One region of the Thermicanus aegyptius DSM 12793 genome, then DNA from elsewhere that is predicted to be linked to it. Evidence: riboswitches for the same ligand, from Rfam matches in the RefSeq annotation. Region 1 holds a riboswitch; each other region holds the start of a gene.
The links. A riboswitch is a leader RNA that binds a small molecule or an ion and turns the genes downstream of it on or off. The one in region 1 is predicted to bind cyclic di-GMP.
Positions count from the first base shown of each region.

Region 2: linked by a shared signal. The riboswitch ahead of THEAE_RS0117065 (response regulator transcription factor) and the one ahead of THEAE_RS0104935 (HD-GYP domain-containing protein) in region 1 are both predicted to bind cyclic di-GMP.
Region 3: linked by a shared signal. The riboswitch ahead of THEAE_RS0109995 (hypothetical protein) and the one ahead of THEAE_RS0104935 (HD-GYP domain-containing protein) in region 1 are both predicted to bind cyclic di-GMP.
Region 4: linked by a shared signal. The riboswitch ahead of THEAE_RS21130 (sensor histidine kinase) and the one ahead of THEAE_RS0104935 (HD-GYP domain-containing protein) in region 1 are both predicted to bind cyclic di-GMP.

Region 1 covers NZ_KI783301.1:927,586-935,293, forward strand. The annotation lists gene THEAE_RS0104920 (hypothetical protein) at 1-135, shown strand, start outside; gene THEAE_RS0104925 (multicopper oxidase domain-containing protein) at 289-1,725, shown strand; gene THEAE_RS0104930 (DedA family protein) at 1,903-2,505, shown strand; cyclic di-GMP riboswitch class I at 2,623-2,706, shown strand; gene THEAE_RS0104935 (HD-GYP domain-containing protein) at 2,797-3,771, shown strand; gene THEAE_RS0104940 (chromate transporter) at 3,971-5,146, shown strand; gene THEAE_RS0104950 (hypothetical protein) at 5,434-5,910, shown strand; gene THEAE_RS0104955 (hypothetical protein) at 5,996-6,970, shown strand; gene THEAE_RS0104960 (RNA polymerase sigma factor) at 7,066-7,650, shown strand; gene THEAE_RS0104965 (hypothetical protein) at 7,653-7,708, shown strand, end outside.
Region 2 covers NZ_KI783301.1:3,193,355-3,201,062, reverse strand. The annotation lists gene THEAE_RS0117105 (LamB/YcsF family protein) at 1-712, shown strand, start outside; gene THEAE_RS21595 (ATP-dependent helicase ComFA) at 841-2,793, shown strand; gene THEAE_RS21590 (competence type IV pilus major pilin ComGC) at 2,962-3,348, shown strand; gene THEAE_RS21585 (ComF family protein) at 3,620-4,378, shown strand; cyclic di-GMP riboswitch class I at 4,722-4,808, shown strand; gene THEAE_RS0117065 (response regulator transcription factor) at 4,944-5,270, shown strand; gene THEAE_RS0117060 (TIGR03826 family flagellar region protein) at 5,389-5,835, shown strand; gene flgM (flagellar biosynthesis anti-sigma factor FlgM) at 6,007-6,279, shown strand; gene flgN (flagellar export chaperone FlgN) at 6,292-6,819, shown strand; gene flgK (flagellar hook-associated protein FlgK) at 6,832-7,708, shown strand, end outside.
Region 3 covers NZ_KI783301.1:1,875,186-1,882,893, forward strand. The annotation lists gene THEAE_RS0109980 (OmpL47-type beta-barrel domain-containing protein) at 1-5,744, opposite strand, end outside; cyclic di-GMP riboswitch class I at 6,430-6,515, shown strand; gene THEAE_RS0109995 (hypothetical protein) at 6,665-7,447, shown strand; gene THEAE_RS0110000 (copper amine oxidase N-terminal domain-containing protein) at 7,444-7,708, shown strand, end outside.
Region 4 covers NZ_KI783301.1:2,695,198-2,702,905, reverse strand. The annotation lists gene THEAE_RS0114300 (NAD(P)/FAD-dependent oxidoreductase) at 1-461, shown strand, start outside; partial or broken gene THEAE_RS22200 (ISNCY family transposase) at 562-1,915, opposite strand; cyclic di-GMP riboswitch class I at 2,227-2,318, shown strand; gene THEAE_RS21130 (sensor histidine kinase) at 2,774-4,153, shown strand; gene THEAE_RS0114280 (response regulator transcription factor) at 4,171-4,809, shown strand; gene THEAE_RS23090 (hypothetical protein) at 5,362-5,520, shown strand; gene THEAE_RS0114270 (hypothetical protein) at 5,517-6,008, shown strand; partial or broken gene THEAE_RS21125 (IS1634 family transposase) at 6,202-6,882, opposite strand; partial or broken gene istA (IS21 family transposase) at 6,991-7,708, shown strand, end outside.

The DNA of each region.
Region 1 (7,708 bases):
GCAACGGATTTTATCCATCTTCGCCCCTTGGAGAAAAAACTTGGTTTCGGCACCGAGAAAATCTACACCGTCTGTCTGGATTGCGGAGAAGTGGTATCCATACGAGTAAAGGATCCGAAGAAGTTGAAAAATTAGCTGGATGAATGTAAATCGATGCTTCAGGACACTCTTTATCTTTCATGATTGTTTCGAAACAGAGAGTCTTTTCATGCGACAAAATAGGATCGATGCATTACAATTAGGAAGAACCTGTTACTGGCACCCGGACAAGAATCATTGGAGGTTATGATGAAAAACAAGGTGAATGTTAAGAGGCTTGTTTTGGGAATTATACTCATTCTCGCTGCGATCTTTTTTGTCCAAGCTCCCTTTGCGAGCTGGCTTAATCGCGCCTTTTTTTCTTCCAACAGCGAAAAAGCATTGCCGGTACCGCCCCTCCTGGAGGATCTAGACCCTTCTCCGAAAAAGGGGGAGTTTCAGCTCACGGCGAGACGCTCGGTCAAGGATTTTGGAAATGGGATGAAAGCCGAAACTTATGGGTATAACGGCGATTATCTGGGTCCGGTGATCCGGTTGAGGCGGGGAGAAAACGTATCGATCCATTTGAAGAATTTGTTGGACGATATCACAACCGTCCATTGGCATGGTGTCGAACTTCCCGGAAAAATGGACGGAGGACCGCACAATGGAATTCAGCCGAACGAAGAATGGACCGCTCAATTTACCGTAAATCAACCGGCTGCGACGTTGTGGTTCCATCCTCATCCCATGTATAATACCGGGGAACAAGTATATAAAGGCTTGGCAGGATTAATTTACATCGAGGATGAAGTTTCCGACCGACTAAACATCCCAAAGGATTATGGCGTGAACGACTTTCCTTTGGTGGTTCAAGATCGTCGATTCGAAAACGGAGGGATGCCATATAACCTAAGTATGATGGATATCATGCAAGGATTTCAGGGGGATACGATTTTGGTCAACGGAGCGATAAATCCTTATCTGGAGGTTCCAAAGGGCAAGGTAAGATTTAGGATTCTAAACGGGTCCAATGCCCGTATTTATCATTTTCGATTTACCGGCGACACCCCCTTTTGGCAAATCGCCTCTGACGGGGGCTTTTTGGAGAAACCGGTAAAGTTAAACCAGGCCGTCTTAAGTCCTGCGGAGAGAGCGGAAATCATTGTCGACTTTTCCGGTTTCAAAACCGGTGAGCGGATGGAGTTGCTGGACGGTAATGTAAGCGTAATGAAATTTGTGGTTACGGATAAGGCCGCGAAGGATGTAGAGATTCCGGAACGACTCACGACGATTCCAAAACCGGACCCATCCACCGCACAGAGAACAAGAAAATTTGTTTTCCAGGGGATGGGAAGCATGGTGAACATTAATGGAAAACAGATGGATCCCGCCAGGATTGATGAAGAAGTGCCGTTAAACGCAACGGAGATTTGGGAAATATCCAATGCGGGAATGGGGATGATGGGTGGAATGATGGGGGTGGCACATCCGTTTCATGCCCACGGCGTGCAATTTCAGGTTCTGGAGCGGAATGGTGAAATGCCTCCGGAAAATGAGCGCGGCTGGAAAGATACGATACTCGTCCAACCGGGAGAGACGGTAAAAGCGATTGCAACCTTTCAATATGAAGGAATCTTTATGTATCATTGTCATATTTTAGAGCATGAGGATGCCGGGATGATGGGTCAATTCATAGTGAAGTGATCCTGTGCAAAAAACCATCATAAAGCTCCCGATTCCATTTCGATCGTGGATTGGGAGCTTTTTCTGCGTCGGACGAATTTTGCTGCGATGATGAAAAAATCATCAAAAGAGCGTTTCGGTATATTTCCATAAAAGAGGCAAATCCTATCTGGATAGAAACGAGGAAGGGGGACGAACGTGTCCTTTCTATCCATTGATCTGCAACATGATGGTTACATCGTTTTGTTTTTTGCGTTGATGCTGGAGCTGCTCGCCCTTCCCCTGCCTGGAGAATTGCTGATGAGTTATGCGGGCGTTCTAGTCTTTGAAGGGAAATTGAATTGGATCCTGAGCATCCTTCTGGCATGGCTCGGAACGACCGTTGGGATCACCTTATCCTATTTCATTGGGTATAAACTGGGCAGGCCGTTTTTTGAAAAACATGGGTGGCGCATTCATATGGGGCCTGAACGGTTGGAAAAAACCTCGGAATGGTTTCGCCGTTATGGTATTCCGTTTTTAATGATCGCCTATTTTATTCCCGGAATTCGGCATATGACAGGATATTTCTCCGGAATTACCCGCATTCCTTTTCACAGGTATATGGCGTACGCCTATACCGGAGCTTTTCTATGGGTAAACACGTTTATCGCTTTGGGGAAAATGTTTGGACCCAAATGGGAGCAGTATCATCATACGATCAAGAAATATTTTCTTTTCTTCGGGATTCTGATAGCAGCAATTTTTGCGGTGGCTTATTTTTTCAAGAAATTAAGGTCCCAAATTCTGAAATCCCCATGATGAGCCTCAAAATATCAAAACATTAGGAAGAAATTCGACATATATTGACATCGTACTCCCCAATTGATTATATTATGAGTGACTCTGTACCTAGGTCTCAAGACTTATAAAAAACGCTTACGAAAAAGGCAAACCTATTGAAAAATAGGGACGCAAAGCCACGGGCCTACAGCTACTAAGCCATGGCAGCCGGTTTCCGAAGAAGCATAGACTGAAAATAATGCAGCCTATCCTGGCTTTTTCGGGATAGGATTTTGTTTTTTGATTTACGAAGGAAAGAAGGAATGTTGTGTGAGACTGATCCCTATTAACCAGTATGACGAGCGATCGATGGTATTGGCTCAACCTATCTTTGATTCAAAGCGGCGGCTTTTGCTTGGCGCCAATCATTCGATTCATCCGAAATATTTGGAACGGATGGTTCAAATGGGTATTTCTACGTTGGTCGTGGAAGATGCAATATCCAAAGGGATCACCCTTGAAGAGATGCTTGACATGCCGGCTTGGATGGATGTGATGGAATCGGTTCATCTGGCTTACGAAGCGGCAGCCTCCATGAAGCCGCTCCCGATTCCGATGATCTTGAAGAGTGTGGCCGAGTTGCTTGCCGAAGTGCAGCGAAGGCCCGTTTTGTTGCCTATGCCCACTTCCACGCTGGCGGAGGAGCTTCGACCTTATGCCCATGGAGTGAATGTGGCGCTATTGTCTCTGCAAATTGCCAAAGCGCTTGGCTACAACCAACTGAAAATGAAGGATCTTGCGGTGGGGTGTTTGCTGCATGATATCGGCAAAGTGGTCACGTCGGAGGAAAAAGAGCATCCGGAAGCAGGTTTTTCCATCCTCCGTAAGGAGAGGGAGCTTAGTCTCCTGTCGGGTCATATCGCTTATCAACATCATGAACGCCTTGATGGAACCGGTTATCCACGGGGGCTGTCCCAAAAGCAGATTCATGAATACGCTCTGATTTGTGGCCTTAGCGACTATTATGAAAATCTGATTTCAAACTTGAATATTCCTCCTCATGAGGCGCTTGAAATGATCATGGCACAAAATGAAGTGGCTTTCCCCATGGCGATTGTAAATGCTTTTGTTCAGAACATCCCCTCCTATCCCCCGGGGACCAAAGTGCGGTTGTATACCGGAGAAGAGGCGATTGTGATCAAAATCAGTTCTCATATGCAAAGGCCGGTCATCCGGATATTGTCTACCCAGAAAGAGATTTCACTCGCCGAAAACCCATCGATCGTCATCGCCAACGTTTGTTGATATTGTCTAGTTCATTCCATGGGGGTACGGTGTTCTGGCGGTTGAATTGCATGTCGGCGCTAAGACAGGTTTGGGAGTTGGACCTTGAGCTGCGGCGGTAACTTGTAACGAACCAACTTTGGCTTTAAAATAGGATTTGAGATGGAGAAAGGATGGCGCCGTAAAAAAACGCGATGTGAATCAAAAAAGAGGAAAAACGATGAGTCGGTTGAAACCTTTGCTGGAAGTACTGGCTGTTTCCACTAAACTTGGGTTAACTTCGTTCGGCGGGCCGATTGCTCACCTTGGTTATTTTTACGATGAATATATTCGCCGAAGAAAGTGGATGGATGAACGCAGTTATACCGATTTAGTTGCACTATGTCAATTCTTGCCTGGTCCCGCCAGCAGCCAAGTTGGAATTGGAATTGGCGTGATGCGTGCAGGATTATGGGGTGGGGTGGCAGCCTGGATTGGTTTTACCCTTCCCTCAGCGATTGCTTTGGTCCTTTTCGCATTTTTACTTCGAGCGTTCGATATTGGCAATTCCGGATGGATTCATGGATTAAAGTTGGTTGCGGTGGCCATCGTTGCACATGCTCTATTAGGAATGGGACAAAAGCTGACACCTGACCGAAACAGGGTAACCATCGCGATCATGGCTACCACGATTACCTTATTGTGGCAAGCCGCGGTGAGTCAGATTGTGATTCTTGTGATGGCCGGACTGATCGGCTTATTTCTTTATAAGGAGAACAAAATTCCCGAACTGCCTGAGATTCGAGTTCCGATTCCACGTTATGTCGCAGTGAGTAGTCTTATTTTGTTTTTTGGATTATTATTCGGCTTACCTTTGATTCGGAGCTTAAGTTCTTTTCATTGGGTAGCCGTGTTCGACAGTTTTTATAGAGCGGGTTCTTTGGTCTTTGGTGGCGGTCATGTTGTCCTTCCGTTACTTGAGAGAGAAGTGGTGCCCACAGGTTGGTTAAGTGAAGAGGCATTTCTTGCCGGTTATGGAGCCACCCAAGCCGTTCCCGGCCCCTTATTTACATTCGCAGCTTATTTAGGAGCGATCATGGGGGGATGGTTAGGTGCAACGGTAGCTACGATCGGTATTTTTTTGCCGGCTTTCTTGCTTGTGATCGGCATCATGCCTTTTTGGGATTCACTTCGGAGAAAACCGAATATCCAAGGGGCACTGATCGGTGTTAACGCAGCGGTTGTAGGCATCTTATTGGCCGCTCTTTATGACCCCATGATGACCAGTTCCATTCAAAAACCTGTTGATTTTGCACTAGTTTCTATCCTGTTTATTTTGCTTGTTTTTTGGAAGACTCCTCCGTGGATTGTTGTAATAACGGGAGCGTTGGGAGGAACTCTAATCCACTTTTTGTGATGGAGGAGCAACAGTTCTGGGTTGAAGAAAAATGGCATTTATGTGAATGCGCTTACATCGATGAAGAGAAAAAATACGTTTAGTGACGTGGAAAAGTACAAATGTTTAGAAAAATGGCTTGACAAACTAAAATGACGGTGTATAATATGGTTAGTATGGTTTCTCTCCACTCCTATCTTATATATATCTAACGTGTGCCTTGACACGGCCGTTCCGGTTCCGAATGGGACAGAACGGTTCTTTTTTTTTCTTCCCTTCATAAGATGGTTACAGGAGGGGAGGTTCTTATGTGGCGATTTTTAACCATTCTCACGCTAACGTATACGCTCCTCATCAATGGAAAGGATCATTTCCTTCCTGCCTTTCTGCATCTTTTCCTTCCCGTATCCGATTTTCGGGCTACACTCTATGAGATCCTGATTCTCATCATCGGTGTGGTCAGTGCCTTCCTCACGTATATGTTGGGTTCTTTTTCCCGCAGTTATTATCGCTGTGAAAAGGTTCCTTTCCTTCTATTCTTGGTCCTTCTCCTTGTGATCTACCTCTTCTTTCGCTTCGTATACTCTTTCACCCCCTTTACCTTTTTCGTATTGGAATGGGTGGACCTGTTGGCGGAACCCTATCGTCTCCTCACCTTCTCCTATTTGTATAGTGAATGGGTAGGGCTATTTCTCTTCTTTCTCTTTCTCTGGATGGGGTATGAAGGGAAGCGGGCAGAGGAACGGCGATGGCGACAATTGGGAAAGGCGTTCCCTTCTCTATGAGCCCATTCGGGTTAGTATTCCGGTTTGTGAGGAGGATGCATGCGCCGTTCAGAAAAAAAGCACGAAAGAAGGGGGAAAAGGGAAATTGAATCGCTGGATCATTCCGAAAGCAATCTATTTGGATCAGGAGGGGAAGGAACGGTCTGCAGAATTTTGGGTGGAAGAGGGGAGGATTCAGAGGATTTACCGTCACGATGGGGTGGGGGACGGGAGAGGTAAGAGCACGCGACTTATGAGAGAAGCGGGTGGACGAGGGGAGGAGAAAGACGGCTTCGAAGAGTTGATTCTCCCTGGCAGGATTTATGAACGCCCTCTTCAGCGCTTTCGCTATCATCCACGCCGTTATCGCAGTTTTATGAGAAAGCTCTTAGAGAACGGATATACATCATTTATTGATACGATTTTCTATGAGGGAAGGGGAGATTTATTCCACGAGATTCTCTTCTCGGAAGCTCTGCACCGAGATTCTCCCCTTGATTTTGCCCTTCGTCTCCAACTGCCTGCTCGTTTCCTGACTCCTCGAATTCTTACGGAGGCGGCGAAAGAAGGCATTAAGGAAATTATGCTGGTTATTTTTGAAGGGGATCGTTTTCTTCATCTTCCCTGGAAGAGCCTTCAGGAACATCAACAACACTATGATCTTCATTTCTATCTCCTTCAAAAGAGTGAATCTTCCCCTTTTTTTGTGAGAAAAAAGATTGAAGAAGCCCTCAACTATTGGTATTATTTAAGTGATCGAGTTAAGTTAACATTTGAACTGCGCGAATTCCCAACGGATAACTTTCCGGATATGGCCCCCTTTTTTCCATCAGAGAAAGAGGTAGGAATGTCCCGCCGCCTTGCGAAAAAGGCCGGCCTTTTTCCCAAAAAAGGATCTTTTTACATAGGTGCAGATGCAGACCTCATCTCGCTTTCATACGATGCTTATAGAAAGGGAATCGTTCAGTTGCGCTGGGTCTCCCTGCGGGGGAAAAGATTTTTTTTGCCGGTTACTTCTCCTCCGTTTGGGCAAGGAAGGAGGTTACGGGGAACTCGCTCCTTTGTCATCTATGAATCGTAGTGGATAAAAAAATTTCGCGTTTCGCAACATTCCCTCTTACTTTACGTATAAGAAGATGAGAGGGCCGAAAATAGATCACATGGTGGTGAAGGCCCGTGGAGAAAAGCGATTCACAACTGATTCGCGAAGTGAAAGAAGGAAATATTGAGAGTTATTCTGAGCTGATCCTTCGTTATGAAAAGAGAATTTTCCTCTTTATCTCCAGAATATTAAAACCGTACCGTTATGACGAGATGACCGATGATCTGGTTCAGGAAACCTTTTATAAGGCCTATAAGAATTTACATACCTTCCGGGACGAAGATGCGGCTTTTTCCACTTGGCTTTATACGATTGCCAAGAATACGGTCTTAAGCGAACTTCGTAGAAGCCGGAACAGCGAAATCTATATCGATGAGAAGTATGCCTTATCTCTGGTTTCCCACGACCCCCTCCCCGATCAAGAGATTCTCCGCCAGGAAAGGGCGGGAGTGGTTCGGGAGGCGATTCAGAAGCTCCCTGATACGCAAAGATCGGCTTTGCTTTTACGGGAGTATGAAGAGATGGAGTATAAGGAGATCGCTCAACTGTTAGGGCTTACCGTCAGTTCGGTAAAATCTCTTCTCTTTCGCGCGCGGACCAGTTTACGCCAACAATTGGAATCCTATATACTGGAAACCTACTCAGAAGGCAGGAATTAAGGATGACGAGAGAAGAAGTGAAGGAATCAGAGATGAGAGGGAGGAGCTCTTCGATCCT
Region 2 (7,708 bases), 2.3 Mb from region 1:
TGATGAAGAACTTTTAAACTACGTCACCTCCGCCAATATCGCCTGCGGCTTTCATGCCGGAGATCCGGGAACGATGAGACAGACGGTGAGGATGGCTTTGGAGAAAGGGGTAGCCATCGGTGCGCATCCGGGATTGCCCGACCGGGTAGGATTCGGGCGGCGGAAGATGGAGATCACCCCTCGGGAAGCTTACGAGATGGTCCTTTACCAGATCGGCGCTTTATCTTCCTTCGTGAAGGCGGAAGGAGGGGCGATGCAGCATGTGAAACCCCATGGCGCCCTCTATAACATGGCCGCCAAGAACGAAGAACTGGCACGTGCCATTGCGGAAGCCGTCTACCGGGTGGATCCCGGCCTTATCCTCTTCGGTTTATCGGGTAGCAAGCTGACGAAGGCAGGAGAATCGATCGGTCTTCGAACTGCCCATGAAGTATTTGCCGACAGGACATACCGGGAGGATGGTTCGCTCACCCCCCGCAGCCTTCCCGGCGCACTCATTGCAGCTCCGGAGGCGGCTGCCCGACAGGCGATCCGCATGGTAAAAGAGGGTAAGGTAACCTCCTTGCAAGGGAGGGAGATCGACATAAAGGCGGATACGATCTGCGTCCATGGCGACAATCCCCATGCCCTCGCAGTAGCCCGCACCATTCGGGAGAGCTTAACCGCCTCCCAAATTGTCGTCCTGTCGATCGGAGCGAACCCTGCGGTGTGATGGTGGACGGAGGAAAAAGTTTTCGACAAAAGGGAAAATGGGCAGGAATGATAAAAGTTCGGGTCGAAATAAAATCTTAAAAAGAAAAGTCTTCATGATCGTACCATGAAAGATGGAAGGCAGGGAAAATGAGGGCGTCTCTCTATCTCTTCTCTGAGAAAAATGAAACCCGATGGGATGCGGGATTTACCTTATCCCCTTCCGTCACCCAATGGTGGCTGGAGGAGGAAGGGAAACGATTTCAGGGACTGATTACCCCTGCCCTTCCCTTATATTTCGCTTTCTTCCTGCTGGGGAAAGTAAAGAATGGGTTAAACGCAGGGGAAGATGCCGTCATTGAAAAGGTGGAGGGATGGATCCGGGAAGCCATTCAAAGGATCGACCGGAGTCTTGCGCTCAATGCGAAGGATTTATGGGAGAAGAGCAAAGGGAAACCTTACTCCGACGGGTTGAAGATCTGGAAGAGGGAATGGCTGGAGAAGGATGGAGAGGTATTGCGCCCTCTGATCGAAGGGCGTTTTTGCCTGTTGGAACAGGTGGAAGATTACCTGGATCAGGTAAACCGGCCTCTTTATGGGGAATTGGCCATCCGAGATCAGCTCTTGGAGGAGAGGAAGGGCGGGAATGGTCCCACGGACGTGGAAAGAGAGGAGAGGAGGGCATTCCGGCGGAGATACCTTCCCATGCTGATCCAGTATTTGCACCATAGGGGGGAACTATCCCTTACCTCGGGCATGGCGATCGTGGAGTCGGATCGGGGAACCCTCCTCCGCTGCCAGCGCTGCTCCAGCGAATACCGCCGATGGCAAGGCTACCCCTGCGGTGTTTGCGAACACGACGATATGGTCTGTGAGGTTTGCTCCGCCATGGGTGCGAGCAAAGGGTGCAAACCGATCCTCTTCTCCCCCACACGTCCAAAGGAGACGGCCCCAAGTTCCTTCACACTTCTACCTTCCTTCCTCTCGTGGGAAGGGGAGCTCACTCCTGCCCAACAGGAGGCTTCCCAAATGGCCGCCCAATTCGTGCAAGGGACCCTTCCCCGCACAGACCGGCGGGAGCTCCTCATCTGGGCCGTTACCGGTGCCGGCAAGACGGAGGTTGTCTTTCAGGCCGTCGATATGGCCCTCCGCCAAGGAAAACGTGTCCTTTTGGCCACGCCCCGGAAAGATGTGGTTCTAGAGCTTACACCCCGTTTTCGCAGGGCCTTTCCTTCCGTTCCGATGGTCTCCCTCTACGGAGGCAGCCGCCAAAAAGGGAAGATGGGGGAGCTGGTGATCGCCACCACCCACCAGGCCCTCAATTTCTTTCATGCTTTTCCATTGGTTATCGTCGATGAGATCGATGCCTTTCCCTTCCATAATAGCCCCATGCTTCATTTCGCCGTAAATCGGGCAACCGCAGCAGGAGGAAAGCGAATTCTCCTCACCGCTACCCCTTCCGAGAAGATGTTGCAACAAGTAAAAAAAGGAGAGATTTTGCAAGCGACCATTCCCAGTCGTTTTCATGGACATCCGCTACCCGTTCCCATCCTCCGGTATGAGTCCCGTTTGGAGGAAAAAATCGGCAAGGGGAAACTTCCGCAGGGGGTCCGCCACTTCCTGAATGAGCTTCATCGGAACGGCAGACAAGCTTTCCTCTTCGTGCCCCGGATCGGCCTGGTAGAAGATTTGGTTGCCTTAATCAAAGAAACATTCCCCCAGACCGAAGGAACCTATGCCGGCGAGCCGTTGCGAGAGGAGAAGGTGAGCGCTTTCCGGCGTGGAGAGATCCGCCTTCTCGTCACCACCACCATCTTGGAGCGGGGGGTAACGATCCCCTTCACCGACGCCTTGGTCCTGATGGCCGATGCGCCCATCTTTGACGAAAGTTCCCTCGTACAGATCGCCGGAAGAGTCGGAAGATCGGCGGAGGATCCGGGTGGAAAAGTTCTTTTCCTCTCGGAAAGCCGTTCCCGGTCGATGGTAAAGGCGGTACGGCAGATTGAGGGGATGAACCGGGAAGCGAGGAAGAGGGGCTTTTTGGTGGAAGAAAAGAAGAAGAATCGGCTGATTCGGCTGTTCGGGGGAGGATCGGCGGAGTAAAGGATGGGGAGAGGTAGGATGAGCGTCACGGGGATCGTTCCGGTATGCCAACGGGATGTGCGGAAGGAAAGCCGCGTGCAGGGAAAGGCGAAAGGCGAATACGCGGAAGGACAACCATTCGAACGGGCTATGGAATGAAGAGAAAAAACCGGAGAGGCAGGAGATCGCATGCGTGCCACATCCACATGGACTTCCCCTCGCCGTGAAGAGGGGTTTACATTAATTGAAATTTTAATCGTCATCTTTCTTTTATCCCTGATCCTGGCCGTTGCCGTCCCCAACTATACCAAATCAACGGAAAGGGCGGAAAAAGCGATATGCGACAATACAAAGAAAGGGGCGGAAGCCCAACTGGAACTTTACCTGATCGACCATAAGCAAGATGCCACGAAGATTATGGAGAATGGGGAAATTGTCTTAAGCAAATTGGTGGATGAAGGCTATCTCAAAGAGGCTCCCCAATGCCCTTCAAATGGGAAATATAGGGTGGGAAAAGGGAGTGACGGCACCTATCAAGTGAAATGCAGCTTCCACGACGAAGTTTCTACCCATTAGGAGGGCCAAACGCAGTTGGCCGTTTGATATGGTGGTGATTGACGAGCTTTCGTCGACCCCGTTTCTACCCCTTAGGAGGGCCAAACGCAGCCGTTTCGACCGAAGTGCGGCAGAAATCTCCTGCCTCAATGAGCAAGGAGGAGACGGCCGCCCCCTCTCCCCTTACGAGAAAAATCGGTGGAAAGAACCGGATCGGTTCCGAGCTTTCGCCTCAACGTGAAATCTAGCGGGGAGCAATGGATCATGTGTATTCCTCATGGAGGTGATCGGGATGAAATTCGACGCAAGAAAAATCGTCGCCACGCTCCTCTTTACAAAGCAGAAACAATGCTTGCTCTGCGGACGAACCATCCCGCGGGAGACTCCTGCTCTTTCGCCGCCTCCATGGAATGATCTTTGCCCCGCTTGCCTTCGCCATCTTCTTCCCATCGTTGAACCGGTCTGCCTCGTATGCGGCAGGGAGAAAAAAGAGACCTTCAGATTCTCCCCTGGGAAAGAGATGTGCCGCGATTGCGAGGAAAGAGAAGAAACCTACTTTATCATGAATCGGAGTGCCCTCCACTACTCCTTTAAGGGAAAAGAATGGCTCTATGCTTATAAATATAAGGGCAGGGAACAGCTTGTGGAAGGGCTGATCCATCTTCTTTACCAAACCTACCGCCGCCATTACTCCCACCGATCGATCGAAGCCATTACCTTCGTTCCTCTCTATGAAGACCGGCTGCAGCAAAGAACCTTTAACCAGGCGGAACAATTGGCGAAGGGCCTGGGGAAGAGGGCGAACCTGCCGGTTTACGATCTCCTCGAACGCCACCACCCTACCCGGAAACAGAGCCGTCAGACCCGTCAGGCACGTCTCCATGCACTGGAAGGCGCCTTCGGAATGAAGGAGGAAATCCCCCATGCGGGGAATAAAATCCTTTTAATTGACGATGTATATACCACCGGAAGTACCGTGAATGAGTGCAGCCGTGTTCTCCGTGAAGGGGGATGGGAGGAAGTTTACATCCTTACCCCATTTCGAGCCTAGAGGCGTCTCTCATGCATCACTCCTCCCCTCATAGCCCCCCTCGGTTCAAAAACCTCCTTGATTTTTCCAAGTTCGTCCTTCATTTTCGACAAAATCATCCGAGAAGCGATTGTACCGTTTCGACTCCCTTCTCGTGATCTTCCTGAATCTCCCATGCCTGTTCTGAACTTCTTCATGCCATGCTAGTTCTTAAGACCTGTACATAACGAGCCAACGATGCCTCTTTCGGATGGAAAATTAGTCCACTTGTACTATTGCAATTGTGTGGGCAGCTTATACAATAAGTATAAGAGGGAAAAGTTTGGCGAAGATTGTAGAATATTAGGGAATAAAAACAAACATAGGCAGAAAAAGGCACACTCTCTGAAAGGAGAGGTCGCAAAGCTAGAGGGGCTAATGTTCGGAGGAACGATGCCAGCCAGCTACCTGTCACCTGTATTTCTATTTTCTTTGAAGAAACAAGGGTGACGTTAAACACGTCCCCTTTTTTATGTTTTTCGTGCCATCCGGTTGTAGGAAGAAATGGAGAGAGACGCTTTGTGGATTTTGGGAAAGGAGAAGTGAAATGAGAAGAGCGCTTACGGAATTACTCTTCGAGGAATTGAAACGAGATGAGTCCCTGCAACCATCGCATATTCACCCGCTGCAGAAATTTATCACCGCCTATGCCCTTACCGAAAGGGAGAGGGATCTTCTTTACGCCATCTGTCTGTTTGGTTTTTCCAATGAAAAAATCGGTGAACTCTTTAACATTTCCCCTCATACGGTGAAGAACCACATCAGCAAAATCCTGATAAAAATGAATGCTCGGTCGATTCGTGAGGTACAGGCGGCTCTATTTCGGTACCTCATCAGCGAATATGAACCTTGCGAAAGGAATAAGGAAGAATAGAAGAGACAAACTCTCTCTTCTCGGGTATAATAAAAGTATGGAGAAGGAGAACGTTAGCCTAGGGCTTGGCAGGAAGCAAAAGGTGAAGCTCCTTTTGTTCTGGAGAGAGGGGAGGAAGATGAGTTTAAACGCCTTGGACAATTGCCCTCGTTGCGGGAAACTATTTGTACGCGGAGCCCGCAGCGTCTGCCCCGATTGTTACCGGGAAGTGGAGGAAGAGTTTAAACGGGTCTATGAATACGTCCGGAAGTCGGAGAATCGCCAGCGAAACATTTATGAGGTGAGCGAAGCGACGAACGTAACTGTGAAGCAAATCACGGAGTTTATCCGGGCCGGGCGCCTATCCACCGCAGATTTTCCTCATCTCGCCTATCCCTGTGAAAGCTGCGGAGAAAACCTCATCACCGAGGGGAGGATCTGCGAGAGTTGCCGTCAGAAGCTTTCCGCGGAGATTCGGAAGAGCTTCGCTGAAGTGGAAGAGGAAGAAAGACGGAGGAGGAACGGGACAGGCTTTTATCTCCTGGAGGAAAAACTTAAAACTTTGGAATCCAAGAAAAAAAAGTAAGAGGAATTAATGAGAACGGAGCATTTAGCCGATACTCCTAATAGCGGGGGATCGGTTTTTCTTTTTTAGCTTTTTTTCTCCCGATCTCGCCATGAGAGGAATTCATAAGATCGCGAATCAAAGAGTAAAGATGACCATAGAATCGGGTATTTCGGAAACGGGGGTACGAGCATGAAGATTGACGGCATTAACCCTTTTGGACAAACCCATCCTTACTCAAAGCCGACGGTGAAGGGAAATGAAGCGAAGCCTTCCCTTGCTCCGAAAGATCAACTGGAGATCTCCCCTGAATCTCTGGAGCGATTCAGCGAGACCCTGGAAGGCGTAGACCCTGCCCGCCAAAAGAAGATCGAAGCGTTAAAGAAAGAGGTGGAGGCTGGAACCTATACCGTTTCGGCCCAGCAATTGGCGGATAGACTCCTCGCTTGGTGGAGAGGAAAATAAAGGAGGGGGAGCATGGACGACGAAAAGGAAAGAGTGATCACCATGCAGAAGGGCCTCCTTTTACTCCTGGAGCAGATGGCCAAACTTCAGGAGGAGCTCCTTCCTTTGGAGGAGGAGAAGAAGGAGGTGCTCATCCGGGGGGAGATCTCCCGGTTATCGGAGATTGTTCACTTGGAAACCCAGAAGATAAATCTCCTCAGCAAACTGGAAAGGGAGCGGGAAAAAGCGGCGGAAGAATTGGCGTTCGCTTGGAACCTTCCGCCGGAATCTCTGACCCTATCCGCCCTTACCGACCGGATGGAGGATCCCTGCCTAAAAGGACGCTTTCAGGAGCTTCAGAAACTCTTAAATGAAAGAAGCCAACAGCTTCAGCGCCAAAATGAAATCAACCAGATCCTGATTCGGGAATCTTTGGATTATGTGAACATGGCCTTCTCCCTCCTCACCGATCAGGAGGATAGCAAAGTCTATAGCAACCACCCTTCAGAAGAAGGGGAGAAGAGCTCTTCTCCCCGCAGCTTCTTCGACACCCGGATTTAAGGAGGAGAAACGATGCGTTCTACTTTTGGAGGATTAGAGATCGGAAAAAGGGGGCTCTTTGCCCAGCAGACCGCCCTCGATACCACCGGCCATAACATCGCCAATGCCAACACCCCCGGTTTTTCCCGGCAGCGGGTGGACATGGTTGCTTCTCGCCCTTTCCCCTACCCGGGTATGTTTAACAGCCGCACAGCCGCCCAGATGGGTACGGGGGTGGATGTAGCGCAGATTACCCGCCTCCGGGATCAATTCCTGGACCGTCAATTTCGGAACGAAAATCGTTATCTGGGCTTCTACGAATCGAGGGCAGCCACCTACGGCAAGCTCGAAGTGGTTCTTCAGGAAGGAACCGATACCCAGGAGATCGGACTTCAGAAGGCGCTGGATCGTCTCTGGGGCGCCTGGCAGGATCTCACCGCCTCCGCAGAGTCCGGTGAGGTGCGGGAAGAAGTGGTGGGCTATGCGAAGGGAGTGGTGGATGCCTTCGGCCATATCGCCCAATCCTTGAAGGATTACCAGTCCGATCTGAACCAGGTGGTTTTGGTGAAGACGAACCAAGTGAACTCCATCGCCACCCGCATCCGGGATGTTAATGCCCAGATCGCCCGCATCGCGCCCCATGGATATACCACCAACGACCTGCGGGACCAGAGGGATCTTCTCCTCGATGAATTGTCCAAGCTGGTGGATGTGCAAGTTTCCGACATTCAGAATGGAATGATCCAAGTGAAGATTGCCGGTGGTCAAACCCTCGTCGATGGGTTGACGACCGTTCCCCTGGAAGCGACGCAAAATCCGGCGACCGGATTCTATGATGTGACCCTGGGCGGGGCTCCTTTCACGCCTCAATTCGGAAGCTTCCAGGAGACACTGGAAGCCAGGGGAGTCG
Region 3 (7,708 bases), 950 kb from region 1:
GTACCGCCTCCGCCGCTTCCTCCGCCGCCGCTACCACCGCCGCTGTTCGGAGGTGTGGGCTGTTTCACGATGGTTAAGGTTCCGCTGATGGTGGGGAGGTTGACTCCCGATGCGACGGTGATCTCTTGGATCGTTCCCTTCGATCCTTCGATCACCACGCCGCTCATGTTCACCGCGATCTGGTTCAGGCTGCCGGTGGTGTTGATGGTGAACTTACTTGCCTGGTTCACCGTGGCGGTTCCCGTCAGGGAGGTGCTGCCGTCCAAGACGATATGGACATTCTTTTTGTTCACTTCCATATCGTTCAGGATGGAGTCGGTGAAGGTGACGGTATCGGGCGCCCCGCCGTTTACGATCACTTTCCCTTGTACGGTGACATTCCGGGCGGTGAAATCTTGGTCCACCTGTTCGTCAATCACCAGGTTGCCGGTGATGGTTACGTTTTTCAGGATGGCATTTTCGCCGGTTACCGTCAGATTCCCTTGGATGGTGACGTTTTGCAGGGTGATGTTATCTCCCGTGAGGGTGACGTTGCCGGTCACCTTGGCCGTCTTACCGTCGGTTGGCCCGTAGGTGGTCTCCCCATTATCTAAGACGACATCCCCCGTATAGTCGCTGCCGTTTAGAAGCGCCGCCTCTCCTGGGGTATCGACGCGGACGGTCGCCTGGGAAACCTCGCTTTCGTTCCCCGCTTGATCCACCGTCTTCGCTTCGATCAGGGTGGTGCCGCTTGCGGTGATGGAGATCTTGTCCGTTTCGCTATAGGGCTGCCATGCGGTCCAGTCTTTATCCCCCGTCTTGGTCCGGTAGAGGACTTTGTCCACTTCGCCCAGGGGATCGCTTCCTGCCGTGAGGGTGACTAGGACGTTTCCGGAGGACCATCCCGATGGTGCCTGTATCGCAGGCGCTGTCGGCTTCGTCCGGTCGATCTTCACCAGGATGGAGTTGGATAGATCGCCGATATTTCCTGCGTTGTCCAAGGTGCGGGCGATCACTTCATGAATACCTTCGGTGTCAAGGAGGATTCTTACTCCAGGATCGTAGTCGGTCCAGGTGCCGTCCGCGCCGATCTTGTATTGGCTCTTCGCCACACCGCTTAAGTTCGGTTGATCGACGCCATCGGTGAGGGTGAGGATCACGGCCTCTTTCGTCCAGACCCCCGGGGTGTAGGAACCACTCTCTAGAGTGGGAGACGTAGGCTTCGTCCGGTCGATCCGGACGGTGTAGGCGGCGGCAGCGCTCTCGTTGCCCACCTGATCCACCGTCTTCACGGAAACAACGGTTTCCCCTTCCCCATCGACGGGAATGGTAAATTTGCCTGTTCCGACGACCGTCTGTTCCGATCCATTCCCTACGGTATATTTCGTCCCGTAGGTCCCGCTTCCATTATCCGTTCCGGGGGTGATCTCCACCAAAACGCTTCCCGGCTGGTTGGTCCAGCCATAGACGGCGGAGGTTACAACGGCCGGTGGAGGCGCGGTCTTGTCGATCTTGACGGTGACGGGGCCTGCCTCGGCGCCGATATTTCCTGCGTTGTCCAGGGTGCGGGCGTAGATCTCAAAGCTGCCGTCCTGGTTTAACGGGATTCCATCCGTTGGATAGTCGGTCCAGGTGCCGTCTGCGCCGATCTTGTATTGGCTCTTCGCTACACCGCTTAGGCCCGGTTGATCGGTTCCGTCGGTGATGGTGACGGTCACGGCCTCTTTCGTCCAGGTTCCGGGCGCATAGCCGCCGGTGCCGATCGTCGGTTGAGACGGAGCCGTCTTGTCGATCCGGACGATGTAGGTGACAGGATCGCTTTCGTTCCCCGCTTCATCCCGGGTCACGGCGGTTACGGTGGTCTCTCCTTCGGTATTGAAATCATACCGAATCGATGGCGTTGCCTTCGGGAGAATGGAGGATTGGCTTCCCCAACCGGTTACCGTTTCCTTGATGCCGCTTAACGCATCGGTGCCATGCGTCACCGTGAGCTCTACCTGCTGATTGGCCCAGCCGGTCGGCGTGAGCGTCAGAGTGGGCGATGCCGGTTTGGTCTTATCGATGTTGATGTGCAGGGGACCTGCTTCCACACTCGAGTTGCCGGCCTTGTCCAAGGTTCTGGCGTAGAGGAGATATTGGCCTTCCTGATTGAAGAGGATGCCACCTGACGCAGGATCATAGTCGGTCCAGGCGCCTTCTGCGCCGATCTTGTATTGGCTCTTCGCCACACCGCTTAAGTTATCGGTTCCATCGGTCAGCGTGACGGTCACGTCGCCGTTCGTCCATTTGCCGTCGGGATAAGAGCCTCCGCCGTATGCGGCGTTGATCGCCGGCGCATTGGGGCGAGTCGTGTCGATCTTCACCGTATAGGAAGCGAGGCTTTCATTGCCCACCTGGTCCACGGTGCGGACACGGATGTTGGCCACGCCGTTGATGTCGGCATCTTTTCCTGCGATGGAGATGCTGCCGTCCGCGCCGCTGAAGGTGACCCAATTTCCTCCATTCACCTGATACTCCGTCCTGGCCACGCCGCTTCCGCCGTCGGTTCCGCCGGTGACATCAAGAAGGACGGGAACGGTGTTGGTCCATGCTCCATCAGATACCGTGGATGCAACGGAGGGTGCGGTAGGCGATTTGTTATCGATCTTGACGGCGACGGAAGTCTCCGTCTCGTTCCCGGCATTGTCTTTCGTCCGGGCGTAGAGGGTGAGTGAGCCTTCCGCATCGGCGGGAAGGTCGGCGGTTAGATTCCCTCCCGTATAGGGAGTCCAGGTACCGCTTGCTCCCACCTTATAAACGGTTTCCGCCACTCCGCTTAAATCATCGGGGCCCTGGGTGATGGTGAAGGAGATCGGACCCTTCTGCCATCCGGTCGGGGCATTGATGACGGGAGCGGGGGGCGCGGTCTTGTCGATCCTGATCGTAACGGGAGCGGAAGATGCGACGGTATTTCCCGCTGCGTCCGTAACCCTGGCGTATATCTCCTGCACTCCCGGGGTGGAGACGGTTACCTCTCCGGTGTACTCGGTCCAGGTGCCGTTCGCGCCGATCTTATACTCCAGCTTGGCGATGCCGCTTCGGTCGTCGGAAGCTCCCTCGAGGGTGAAGGTTACATCCCGGTTGGTCCAGCCGGTTGTGCTCGGCATCACGGTGGGCGGAACGGGAGCGGTCTTATCGATCTTCACCTGGCCGGTGGCAAGGGAGCTTTCATTCCCGGCGTTGTCCACCGTCTTGGCCTGGATGGCGGTGATCCCTTCCGTGGCTACGGAGAAAGGAGTGGTATACGGGGTCCAGGTTTTCCCGCCGTCGGTGCTGTAGAGGGTCTCCTTCACTCCGCTTTTCCCATAGCCTAGCGTGTCGGTTCCTGGGTTGAGGGTGACGGTCACATCCCCATTCGTCCAGTTTTCCGTACTCGGCTGGATGGAAGGGGGGGTCGGAGCGGTGATGTCGATCTTCATGGTGTGTTCCGACACAGGGCTTAGATTTCCTGCTTTATCCATGGTGATCGCCTTAATCGTCACCGAACCTTCAACGCCTTCCGGCAAGGTGATGTTTCCTCCGGTGGGAACATCGGTCCATTGCTCCACATAGCCATTCACCATATATTGGCTCTTTAACACTCCGCTGGACTTGGTTTCATCCGTCCCGTCACTGCCGTCGGTAATGGTGAAGGAACGCTGATTGGTCCATCCGTCGGGAGCATTGATGGTTGGAGCACCGGGAGGAGTCCGGTCGATCAGAACGACACGGTTGGCCGTTCCGCTGATGTTGCCGGCTCCGTCGATGGCTTGGGCATAGATGGTGACGCTCCCCTCGTATGGGTCAGGTACGTTGATGCCTACCGCGGGATCGGAGGGGACATAGTCGATCCATGCTCCATTTACATCGAAGCGATATTGAAGCTTGGCCACGCCGCTGTTTTTCCCGGTCGGAAGGTCTCCCTGATCGGCCAGAGTGAAGGCGACTTCGTTTGCCCAAGAGGTAGTGCTGGGAGTAATCAGCGGAAGCTTGGGAGCGGTCTTATCATACCGGGCGATGACCGGGGTGCTAGGATCCCCCACATTTCCGGCATTGTCGATCGCCCGGGCATAGACCATCGTCTCTCCTTCTTGATTGATGGAGACGGCGGTTCCGGGATAATCGACCCAGTTGGTGCCGTCGAAGCTGTACTGGTATCCTTTGATGCCGCTTCCCCCGTCATCCGTCCCCCCGGTTATGGTGAAGGCGGGGATGGTATTGCTCCAGCCGTAGGTGATGCCGGAGACGGTGGGAGGGGTCGGTTTTACCCGATCGATCTGGACTGTGATGATGACCGGTTGGCTCTCGTTCCCGGCTTTGTCCACCCCGATGGCCCAAATCGTCGTCGTGCCGGCATTGGTTACTTTGAGGGGACTTTTCGGATCATAGGGTAGAAACGATGCGCCATCCCAGCTGTACCAGCTTTTGTCATAGCCGCTTAAGCCCTGCTGATCCGTCCCGTCCGTCAGGGTAACGGTTACTTCCGGCGCATTGGTCCAATCGGAGGCGGGCGATTTGACGAACGTGGGCGCACTTGGTGCGGAGGTATCCACCTTCACCGTCGCCGTGGCGCTCTCCCCCACGTTCCCTGCCTTGTCCACCGTATGGGCTTCGATGGTGTGGAGCCCATCGGACGTTACCTGGAAGGGCGTGGAATAGGTGGTCCATGGGCCATTGTCGATCCGGTATTCCGTCTTTTCCACTCCGCTGCCGTTCTCGTATCCATCGGAAATCGTGACGGTTACCGGATCCTTCGTCCATTCCGCCGTGGACGGGGTAACCGTCGGTTTCCCGGGAGCGGTGGCATCCACGCGGATGACGTGTTCCGTCCAATTTCCCCATGCTTCCCATTGGTCCTTCACCCGCACATAGAGATAATGAGTCCCGTCGCTAAGGTCTTGTCCAAGCGTATAGGGAACGGTACTTCCGCTCGCCCAATCGCCTGTGATCTCTGTCTTCGATGAGATACTCGGGTTTATTTTCGCGTCGGACAAGACGATCTGGTACGCCCTCAATCGGTCTCCGTTCGGGTCACTTACCGTAAAGGAGATGGGAGGGCGTTTCTCCTTTTGCCACACGGTGGAATCCGGAGAAAAATTGCCGGGCGGATCGGGTGAATCATTGTAGGTGGGGCGGAGTAAATAAGGATCGGCAGAAGTTCCTGAACCGCTCGCCACTTCCAGCCCGTTCTGCAAAGTGACGGCGGGACGCACCCCATAGGAGGTGGTGCTCATCTTCTCCATCACCTTTCCGTCGGTACCTACATACCAAGCCTTCGATCCGTTTGAGGGGGTGGCGGTCCAGTAGGAGGAGGTCCCCTTAAGAACCAACGTGGAGGATAACGTCCCTTTCGGGGTATAGACCACCCCGCCCACGGTGTTGTCGTAGGCGTAGGTCGCTTCCGTCACCGTGACGATTTCATCCAGGGTGAGAAGGCTCTCTCCCGAAGGATCTACCAATGTGGTGGGGAACCCCCCCACAAAGGTATCCGCCGCGTTCTGGGCGGTGGACCAAGTATTCGCCGGAGGTATTCCCTCATAGAGAAGCCGTCTGGAACTCACGTCGAAGATCCGAAACTTCTCCCACTTTCCATCCGAGGTCTGAAGGGAAACATAATCGCCTACGGCGAGGGAGCCGAATGCCGTCCCTTGCGCCTCGGTTTTGGCCACCGATATGCCGTACATGGCGGCCAGGCTCACGGTAAGCAAGGCAACCAGCAGGCCTTTCCAAAAAATATTCAATTTCATTTTCTTCCTCCTATCCCTTCTTCCTATTGAAAAATGGATCCCATGAGAGCGATATTTCCCATGCAGAGGCTCATATCAACATCGCCACCTGCGATATAAGAATCGAACCGGGCGGATCTTCGGCAGAGTCTTCATGCTCCTCACCTCCTTTAAAGGACTCTGCCCGTTTCGCCAAAACCAAAGGCTTGTTGAAAATACGGATAGTTGGCTCGCCTTTGGTTTGTCGGAGAGAATATGAGCTTTGTAGGAAAAAGGGAGTCGTAGAAAGAAAAATGGTTTGCATTTGTACAGATATAGCATAGCACATCCATCTGAAGTATTATTCTAAATATTCCTTCTTTAGTTTAATTTTTGTTTGAAAGGTTCATCTTTTTTTTGTGAATTGAATCTTTGTTTTATGAATCGTTAAGCCTGTTAAAGGTTTATTAACCTCGGTAAGAAATCGATTGAACTGAGAATATAACGGTAAGATGCGGGCAAGCCTTCGGTAAGGTCTATCGGATCGATGAGAAATGAAGATGATCTATTTCCTCCTCGATGCATTAAATGATATAGCGGTGATTCCTATAGGCAGGCTCTCGCGCGAAAGAGAGCCTTTTTTGTCCCTTTGCGACATTTTTTTGAAAGAACCCAAAGATACCCTATGATATTCCATCGACCTAACGTATAATGAAGTAAAGCGATGATTCGACAAAGGCAAAATCATCGAAAGATGATGACGCAAAGCTACAGGGGCTAAGGTCTTGACGACGATGCCAGCCAGTTGCCGGTATAAGAGGGATGAAAACCTATCCGGCAGGATAGGTTTTTTCATCCATAACTCCCCTCAATGCATCAAGGGCAACCTGGAACCGATCGCCTGATTTCCGCTTAGAATCGTCGATTTTCGCCTTTTACATTTCGTTAAGGAGGGATTGTGAATGAGTAAAAAAGTGATGTCGGTGTTGTCGCTGTTTGTCGCGCTCTCTCTCATCCTCGCAAGTTCGATCTTTGCGGCTCCGTATGGGACAAGCACTCCGGCCAAAGGGGCGTTCTCCCTGGCGAACCCAATGGATGATGGGAAAAATAAGGGGGACGAAAGCGCATACCAGTCGAACACCGAAGAGGGAGATCAAGGAGAAATCGATCAAGAAGATCAGCCGGATCAAGAAAATGCCAACCAAGAGTTAAACCAATCGGATGATGGCAACTCCAATGATACGAATGGAACGGATAAGGAAAAAAAGAAGAAAAAAGAGAAGGAAGCGAATGAAAATGCCCGCCAGGGCCTCTTAAACGCCCTTACCCACCTGAAGGGAACTCCGGCCGAGAAAGTGATCTTAGACCTGCTCAATCTGGAAGATGTAGATTTGGAGGAATTGCTCAGCCAGCTCCAAGCATATCTTGGGGAAAATGGGCAAACGAGCGTTACGGAGGATACCTATGGAGAGAATGTTCAGACGCAAACCCGACTTCAACTTGAGGCGCTGACGAAAGAACAACTCTCTGCCTTCGCCGATGCGTTGGGAGCCAAATTGGAGCTGCAGGCACAAGTAAAAGAACAGACCAAATTGAAGAAACAGCTGCGGGAAATTTATGAGAAGATGGGCGAATCGAAGAAAGCGCGTGATGTCCAATTATCCGTCGTTCAAGAGGTGTATCAAAATCTGGACGAGTATGAAAAACTGGGAGAACTATACGAAAAATACAGAATAAAGGCGTGAAGGCCTTCGTCAACGGGGTACAACCCGCGTTCGAGGTTCCCCCCATCATTAAAGATGGCCGGACCCTCGTTCCGTTCCGCGCCATCGCTGAAGCCCTGGGCGCAGACGTGAAGTGGGATGCGGAGACGAGGACGGTCACGGTAAGTAAAGGGGATAAAACGGTTCAGCTTCCCATCGGAAGCAATGTGGCGCTCGTGAATGGACAAGAGATCTCTCTCGATGTGCCAGCGAGCATTATACAGGGACGAACCCTTGTCCCCG
Region 4 (7,708 bases), 1.8 Mb from region 1:
GAGCAGAGGAAATCAAAGAAAAACTGAAGGAAGCGGGTTTGCAAATCCACCCCGCAGGATTTGTAACGAAGAGCCTTATTGCTTGTAATTTTTGCCGCGGCGCAGAAGACGCCGGTTTGGATGTGGCGCGATCGCTGGATGAAGCGATTTCCGGCCATGAAGTGCCGAGTCCTCTGAAAATCGGGTATGCCGGCTGCGCGTTAGGCACGAGCGAGCCTTTATTAAAAGATATTGGGATCGTCAAAATGAGAGACACCTACGATATTTATGTCGGCGGCGACGGCAAATCGCTGAAACCGACGCTAGGTGTATTGTTCCTTTCGGGGTTAACGGAGCAACAGCTGGTTCCAGTCGTACGCAAACTCATCGAGTTGTTCCGGCAAAATGGGAAAAAGAAAGAAAAATTCTCCAGGTTTTTAGAACGCATGACCATAGAGAAAGTAAGAGAGGCTGTGAGTTAAGTTAATTAGTGTCCCCTGAAAAAATCGGATTTTGAGAAGAGCTCTTCCCTCGCTTGAATTTTTACAGGGGGGATTACCAGTTTGTTCCTGTTGCTGTTCCTTACTTGACCATTTGAACCGCTCTTACGAGGTTATGAGTCAAAATCCCTAGGCCGATCCATGATTTTGAGCCGAAAAAGCCCCTGTACCGGCTGCGATTCAATCCGTACTTGCGTTTGAGCAAACTAATTTTTGCTTCGCCCGCAGCACGGAAGCGTTGCAGGTCCTGAAACCATAACTGCTTTTTATGTTCGGTTCGGGCCTTGCTCTTCTTACCTTTGGCCGGAATACTCACACGCTGAACACCAAGCCCTTGAATCGCAGTTTCATTCTTTCGGCTTCCGAATCCCCGGTCCGTCGCGATGGCGTTCGGTGCTTTCCCGAATCGGGCGATGTGTTTCTCCACGGCTGGTACCAGAAGATCATCCTCCGATGGATTCCCTTGGTACAGTTCATAGCCCGTGATCAAACCATCCTCATTTTCGTCGATCCACAGTTTGTAGCCGAATTCCACGGTTTTCGACAGCTTGCCTTTTTTGATCGGGCGAGCTTCCGGATCGAAGAAGCTGATTATCCGATCGGGAATGACCCGATTGCCGGCGACCACTTCTTGGGCTTGGGCGATCAGCTTGCGTGTCAGATCTATCGCATCACACAGCTTCGTCTTGAGTGCTTGAGCGGCCGCCTTGCTTTTTTCGCTTATGTTTTTCGCCACTTCCTGGGCTTGATCGCAGACGCTCTCCGAGATGTGGGTCGCTCTCTCGGTAATGGTATTGATTTCGTTCCAAGTTTGCCGAGTTCGACGGCGAAGCAGCTTGGCGATGGACAAAATTTCTTTTTGACCTCAGCGTGCGGTCTTGAAACCCTTGAACCGCTTGAGAAGCGACTTTACGAATCCGGTTGACCAACCGCGTGATAACGTTAACGCCATCCTAAGCAGGGGTCGCATCGGTGGGATGATGGACGTCAGATTCCACGACGGTGGTATCGATCCGAATCTTTCTGGTTTTCAGAAGTTCTTTCTCTTGCAGCTTTAGGAGCAAGGCTTCATTGAGTTGCTCGATCATGTCGTCACCATAGCGCTTACGGGCTTTGATCAGCGTACTGGCATCGGGCATGTTCGCATCGATGGCAATGCGGCAAAATCTTCCCCACGTGATGCTGTCGCCCACTTCTTTAACCAACGTCTCATATCCCAGGTTGTAGCGAAATTTGAGAACCATCAAACGCAGATACGTTTCTGCCGGAATGGTTGGCCGCCCACGCTGAGAAGGATGTTTTTCGATGAATGGCTTCATAAAGGCGGGATCATCCAACAAAGCATCGATTTTGGCAAGCTCCTCCGGTAAAGAACGGAACGGTTCCGGTAGAATCGCATCCCAGAGTGTGAGTTGATCTTCGCGAAGCTTTAACATTTCATTCACCTCAAACAGGATTTTCGAGGCGAATGTTGAATTCATGATACATAGGAATTCAGTCATTCACCTCGATAGGGGTTTGGTTGTCTGGACAATAACCTTTTCCCGGATCAAGGTGCTGAATTCCTTTTATTTGTTATTCGAAACCCCGGAATTTTTCAGGGGGCACCAGGTAAAAAATTTTCTATAATACTTATCGTTACGGTAACAATGTCAACCTACTATGAAACTATCTGGATGTACTATTTATCAATTTCATTTTTATGTTTCTTCATGGTAAAATAATCCTATAAAAATGTCGAACAAAATAGGAAAAATGGCAAACCTGTTCGAAAGACAGGGGCGCAAAGCCACGGGTCTAATGCATTGCTATCAATGCAATGATCGCCGGGTTACCCTATTGTAATGACAGCTAGGCACTACCTCTTGGGTACGTGTCTTTTTTGTCTTTATTTACAACTTAGGTTTGGCGTATGTACTGAATTCTTCGCCACACATCAGTACATTCTTTACAATTTCGCACCGAGGACTTCATCTAACTTCTTGGTACGATCCTTCTTCCACGACTTTAAGACGCTTGTTAATCATTGACAATCTTACGCATAAAAGTACACTGCGTTGTTAAGTATTGCCAGGTTTGCTCTGGGACACTGCTGCTTTTACGAGGTTTGCACTTCGTTCCCTTCTCAGAGTGCAGAATAGGTTTCATTCATTTCAACGATGCCTTCATAAAGCTGATAATCGTATTGTTCAGCGCTGCGAGCACCAGTAAAACAAGGTCATATACTACTTGATATCGCTTAGTATAGTTGTTGAAGGAATAAGACGTTTCGTGAAAGGGGGAAGGATGATGGTATGGTATTAGTTCTTATTGTATTATGGACGTTGGCTGCCATATTGCTCATTACCAATCCCAAATATGAAGCGGCCAGGTGGATCTCGCTTACGCTTTTTGTCGCCGGCGGCGGAGCACTTTCCCTAACCATTACGGAAAACATATTGCCGTATTTGCATCATTTTCAGATTGGCACAAACGCTTTGGAGCTGATCTTGTTCAAAATCCATTTGGCGGGTTCCTTTCTGAATCTGGTGGGAACCCCTTATTGTTTCCTGATGTTCGCGATTTGTTACTCTGAATTGTTTCGGGAGAGAATCAAAAAAGTCATCTCCTTCCTATTATTTTTACCGATTCCCGTCATGTTTTGGATCACTCCCTTTGCTCCGGACATTCAGCCGGATTACCGGATGTATTTCGTTTGGTGCGTTCCATATTTCATCATCGGAACGCTTCTTTTGCTGTACAGTACGAGAATCGAAAAAAACGGTTGGTTCAGGCGGGACCGAATGCATACGAATATTTTGGTGATTCCGCCCGTGGTGTTTCAGGCGACAGCCCTCTATACGACGGAGGCTTTCTTTCCCGGGTGGCCCGAAATCTGGAGATATGCGCCCGTGGTGATCGGAGTGATGTTTTTCACTTTTTTGCTGTTGTCCAAGCATGGCATTCTCGGTGTCCGCTTTCGGTTTGAAAAAAACAGTTTGCATCATGCTCTTCGGGCGACAACAGCGGGAACGTCCATCATCAACCATGCAATAAAAAATGAGATGGGGAAGATTAAAATCATGGCAGAACTGATTCAATCCGCTGCCGCAGCCAACCACCAAACGGAAATCCAGCAATATGGCCGCGCCATTTTGGATTCTTCGGAACATTTGCTTACGTTGGTTTCCCGCATTCAAAGCCAACTTCGGGACGACGAAGTGAAAAAACGATGGTGCAACCTGGAAGACATCATCCAAATGAGCCTGTCGCATATCCGGCCTTATTTGGAACAGAAACAATTTCAGGTAATCGTAGATTCGACGGGAAACACTTCGGTGTTTTGTGACGAAGTGTTGATCCGGGAAGTATTGAAAAATCTTTTCACCAACGCGATGGAGGCGATGGAAGAAAGGGGGAGGCTGTACCTTTCTCTTTATGAGACGCAAAAACACGTCATTGTGGAAGTCATGGACAACGGGGTAGGTATTTCACCGGAAGATTTGCCGCATGTGATGGAACCGTTTTATTCGACCAAGAAGGAATCCGGAAATTTTGGATTGGGATTGTCATTTTGCTACAACGTCATGCAAAAACATGAGGGGTTTATTGAGGTTGAAAGTGTTTTAAACGAAGGCACGACGGTGACGCTCTTTTTTCCAAAGCCGAAAAACAGGTCTAATCCCGAGTGTTGAATAGGAGGTGAACGGGTTTGGAGAAAATCAGAATTTTGCTCGTGGAGGATGATCCGGTGTGGCAACACGCTTTGGCCGCGTATTTGGGGAAACAACCGGATTTTTGTCTGGTGCATGCCGCGGCAACCAAGGAAGAAGCCCTTTCGATCTTCCAACAGACGGAAGTGGATGTCGTTCTTATAGATATCGTGCTGACTCCCGGAAAGTACGACGGGCTGGATGCGGCTTTGGACATGTTGCGACAAAAACCGGCTGTCAAAATGATGATGCTGACTTCCGTGGAAGAAAGTGAAGTGATTCTGGATGCCTTCACCGCCGGGGCCGTCAATTATATCCCAAAGACGAAATATGAAAAACTTCCGGAAGCGATCCGTCAGGCCCATCAAAACGTGACGGTGATCCCGGAAGAAGTGGCGGGCGTGATCCTGGGGGAATTGCACCGGCTGAGACAAAGTGAATTGCAGCAACGGATCACATCCATGGAAAAAGAAATTCTTCAATTACTGGCCCAGGGATATACCCGATCCGGCATTGCCGAATATCTGCAAATATCAACGAACACCGTCAGAACCCATATTCGACATATCATGAAGAAATTGGGGGCCACCTCGGGCCAGGAAGCGGCGCAAATCGCGAAACGAAAAGGGCTGTTTTAAAGGAGAGGCCCAATTCAAGGGGGATGACGAAAAAATCATCCTTCCATATTTTGTCGAGTCCCGTATCATAAAAAATACAGACTGGATCGTTTGACCTATTTTGCTTGGGATTTTCGGTTGACTGGAAGGGAGCGCTTACGGGATCTGTGTTGGATGGGAAGTTGTGTGCCTGGGTCATTGTATGGATGATTGTGGGACTGACGCTTTGCATCACGTTTATCGAAATTCGATATGTTCACCTTAATCAGCGAAAATGGAGGTGGGAGCGAAGAAGGAAGCGTTAAAAAGCATATGCAGGATTCAGCAGAAGCCAAGTCATTGGCTTCTTTTTCACCTGTAAAATGGTGCTGAATCAGAAGGGAGGTGATGAGGAATGAAGAAGAATCGCATCAAAGTGGACAGGCCTGCCCCGCATTTCCGCTCAAGCCCTTCCTAAGCAGGTTTGGAGAAAAACGGTTTTTTGGTGACGGTAAACGTCTGACAGGGACCCTCCGTTTCGGCTTCAGTTGATTTTACCTCCGAAGTCCCTGATTACGGAAAGGAGGGATGACGATGAGCCTTGGCGTTTTGCCTCACCACGGCCATTTGTTCGAGCCGATTCGCGGCCGCGAAGAAAGTCAATTTTGCTTTTTGGAAGGAAGGATACGTCACGATTCGCGTTTTCGAGTGGAGGGAAGCATACGGCAGCAAGGATGGGGGAGGAGGGAATGACACAAACGACCCCTTACGGTTTGGTCGAATCCTGGTTGCTGTCCTACAATCTGTGGAAATCCAGAATTGAAGCATTGAAAATTCAACTGGAAGACATCCCGAACCTGGCACAGCACTTTGATTTGGTAGCGATCCATGGAAAGGGCCGGAAGAAAGATCCCGTTTTAAAAACGGTTGTGCATCGTTCGGAATTGGAAAACGAGATGTTCAAACTGGAAAGGCGAATTCGCCTGATCGACGTCTCTCTCCCCACGCTCACCCCGGAGGAAAGAGAGTTTGTGGAAATTCGTTATTTCAGTCAACTGGCCAGTTCTTTGACCATGGATCGCTTGCACTTATCGAAAAGGATGTATTACTGGCGGCGCAATAAAATCTTGGACAAGATCTACCAAGCCATGGGCGGTGAAACATGTTTGCCCGATTTTCTGGACGGTAAAGAAACGATGAACAATGAAACAACGGGTCCGGATCTGCAGACATGTTCATAAAGGGAAGAGAGATACATTCGGACAGCGAATGTGTCTCTTTTTTATTTTATTTCCCATACTACTTCAAAAGCACACAAGAACATTATAGAAGAGAATCCCAATCCCGAGTTCGACAGTTGCTAGGTAAATAAAATGCCCGTCATCCCTTGCGCAGTCTGGGTTTTCGGGCATAAGCATGTGAAACGGCGTGTATCTATGACTTGGGTTGGATTTCGAGGAACCTCGGAGGAGCCTCAATCCCAAGCGTATCAAAGGTTTTTCGTTGTTTGGCGGTCAATTCGGTGCTCTGGTACACGTCTCCGTTTTTCGAAGAAAAATGTCCGAGATGGATGCGATCCAGTTCCTTGCGAAATGCACTCCAAGTTTCGCCGGTTTCCACCTCGACAATGCGCACCAGCAGCAACGCCAGCCAACTGAGTAGAATATGCGCGCGAATGCGCTCCTCCAGACGATGAAACATCGGGCGAAGTTCTAGTGTCGTCTTCAGCGTACGGAACGCATCCTCCACATCGACGAGTTGCTTGTAGCCAAGCGCCACATCTTCCGCGGAAAGCGTGTCATCCGAAGTTCGGATCAAATACTTGCCGTCGTACTTCTCCGCATCGCGGATCGCCTGCTTATCCAGCTTGAGCGTCCCGTCCTTGAGCTGGCGCAAATACTTTCCGTAGGTCGGATGGGAGCGCAACTTACACGTTGCCTTCGTATGGGCTTGGCCGCTCAACTGCTTGAGTGCATTCAGTTCCACTTGCAGGTGGTCGATCATCTGTTCACGGCGAAGGCGATCCCGCTCAGCTTCCCTGGGATTGTGAACCAAGACATAGCGCTTGCGTGCTTCTCCATCACCGACGACGATGTCCTTGACTTGCAGATTTGTTGCCGCCGGAGTATAATTGACCCGGGATCGCCGGAAAGAAAATGACCCACCCCTGTAGAATAAAAGCCCTCTGAGGATATCGACCAAGATACGCAGAGGAGACTGTTTATGCTCAGGAGTGGGACAGTGATTAGCTTACACGAACTCAAAGCTATGGGCAAGAGCATTCGCGAAATCGTCCGAGAGACCGGTTATCGCTCGCAACACGGTACGCAAATATTTGCGCTCAGACGGCATCCCCGAGCGCCAGCCGCGCCCCAAACGCGGCTCGAAACTGGATCCGTTCAAACCTTTGCTCGACGACTACATAGCCCAAGGCATCACCAATTGCGAGATGCTGTGGGAACGCATCCAGCTTCAAGGCTATACAGGTGGCAAGACTATAGGCGAGTACATCGATGAACAGGGTGTCCTCCATAAGGTACCGGTGTTCGTCATGGTGCTCGGCTATTCGCGGGCGATATACGTCGAATTCGCCAAACGCTGCGACATCCGCAGCTTCCTGCATTGCCTCATTCATGCGCTGGAGTACTTTGGCGGTGTTCCGAACGTCATGCTCACCGACCGGATGAAGACGGTGATCCTGGGGATGGGCGACGATCGCAAGCCGCGGTGGCATCCGTTGTTTGCCGATTTCGCCGCTGCCATTGGCAGGGTACCGAGAGTCTGTCGCGCACGGCGTCCGCAAACAAAAGGCAAGGTGGAGCGCGGCGTTCGCTTCGTCAAAGACAACTTCTTGCCCGGACGCACATTCACCGATCTCGGAGACTTGAACGCGCAGGCTCGGAGGTGGTGTGACGAGAAAAATCGCCGTGTGCACGGCACC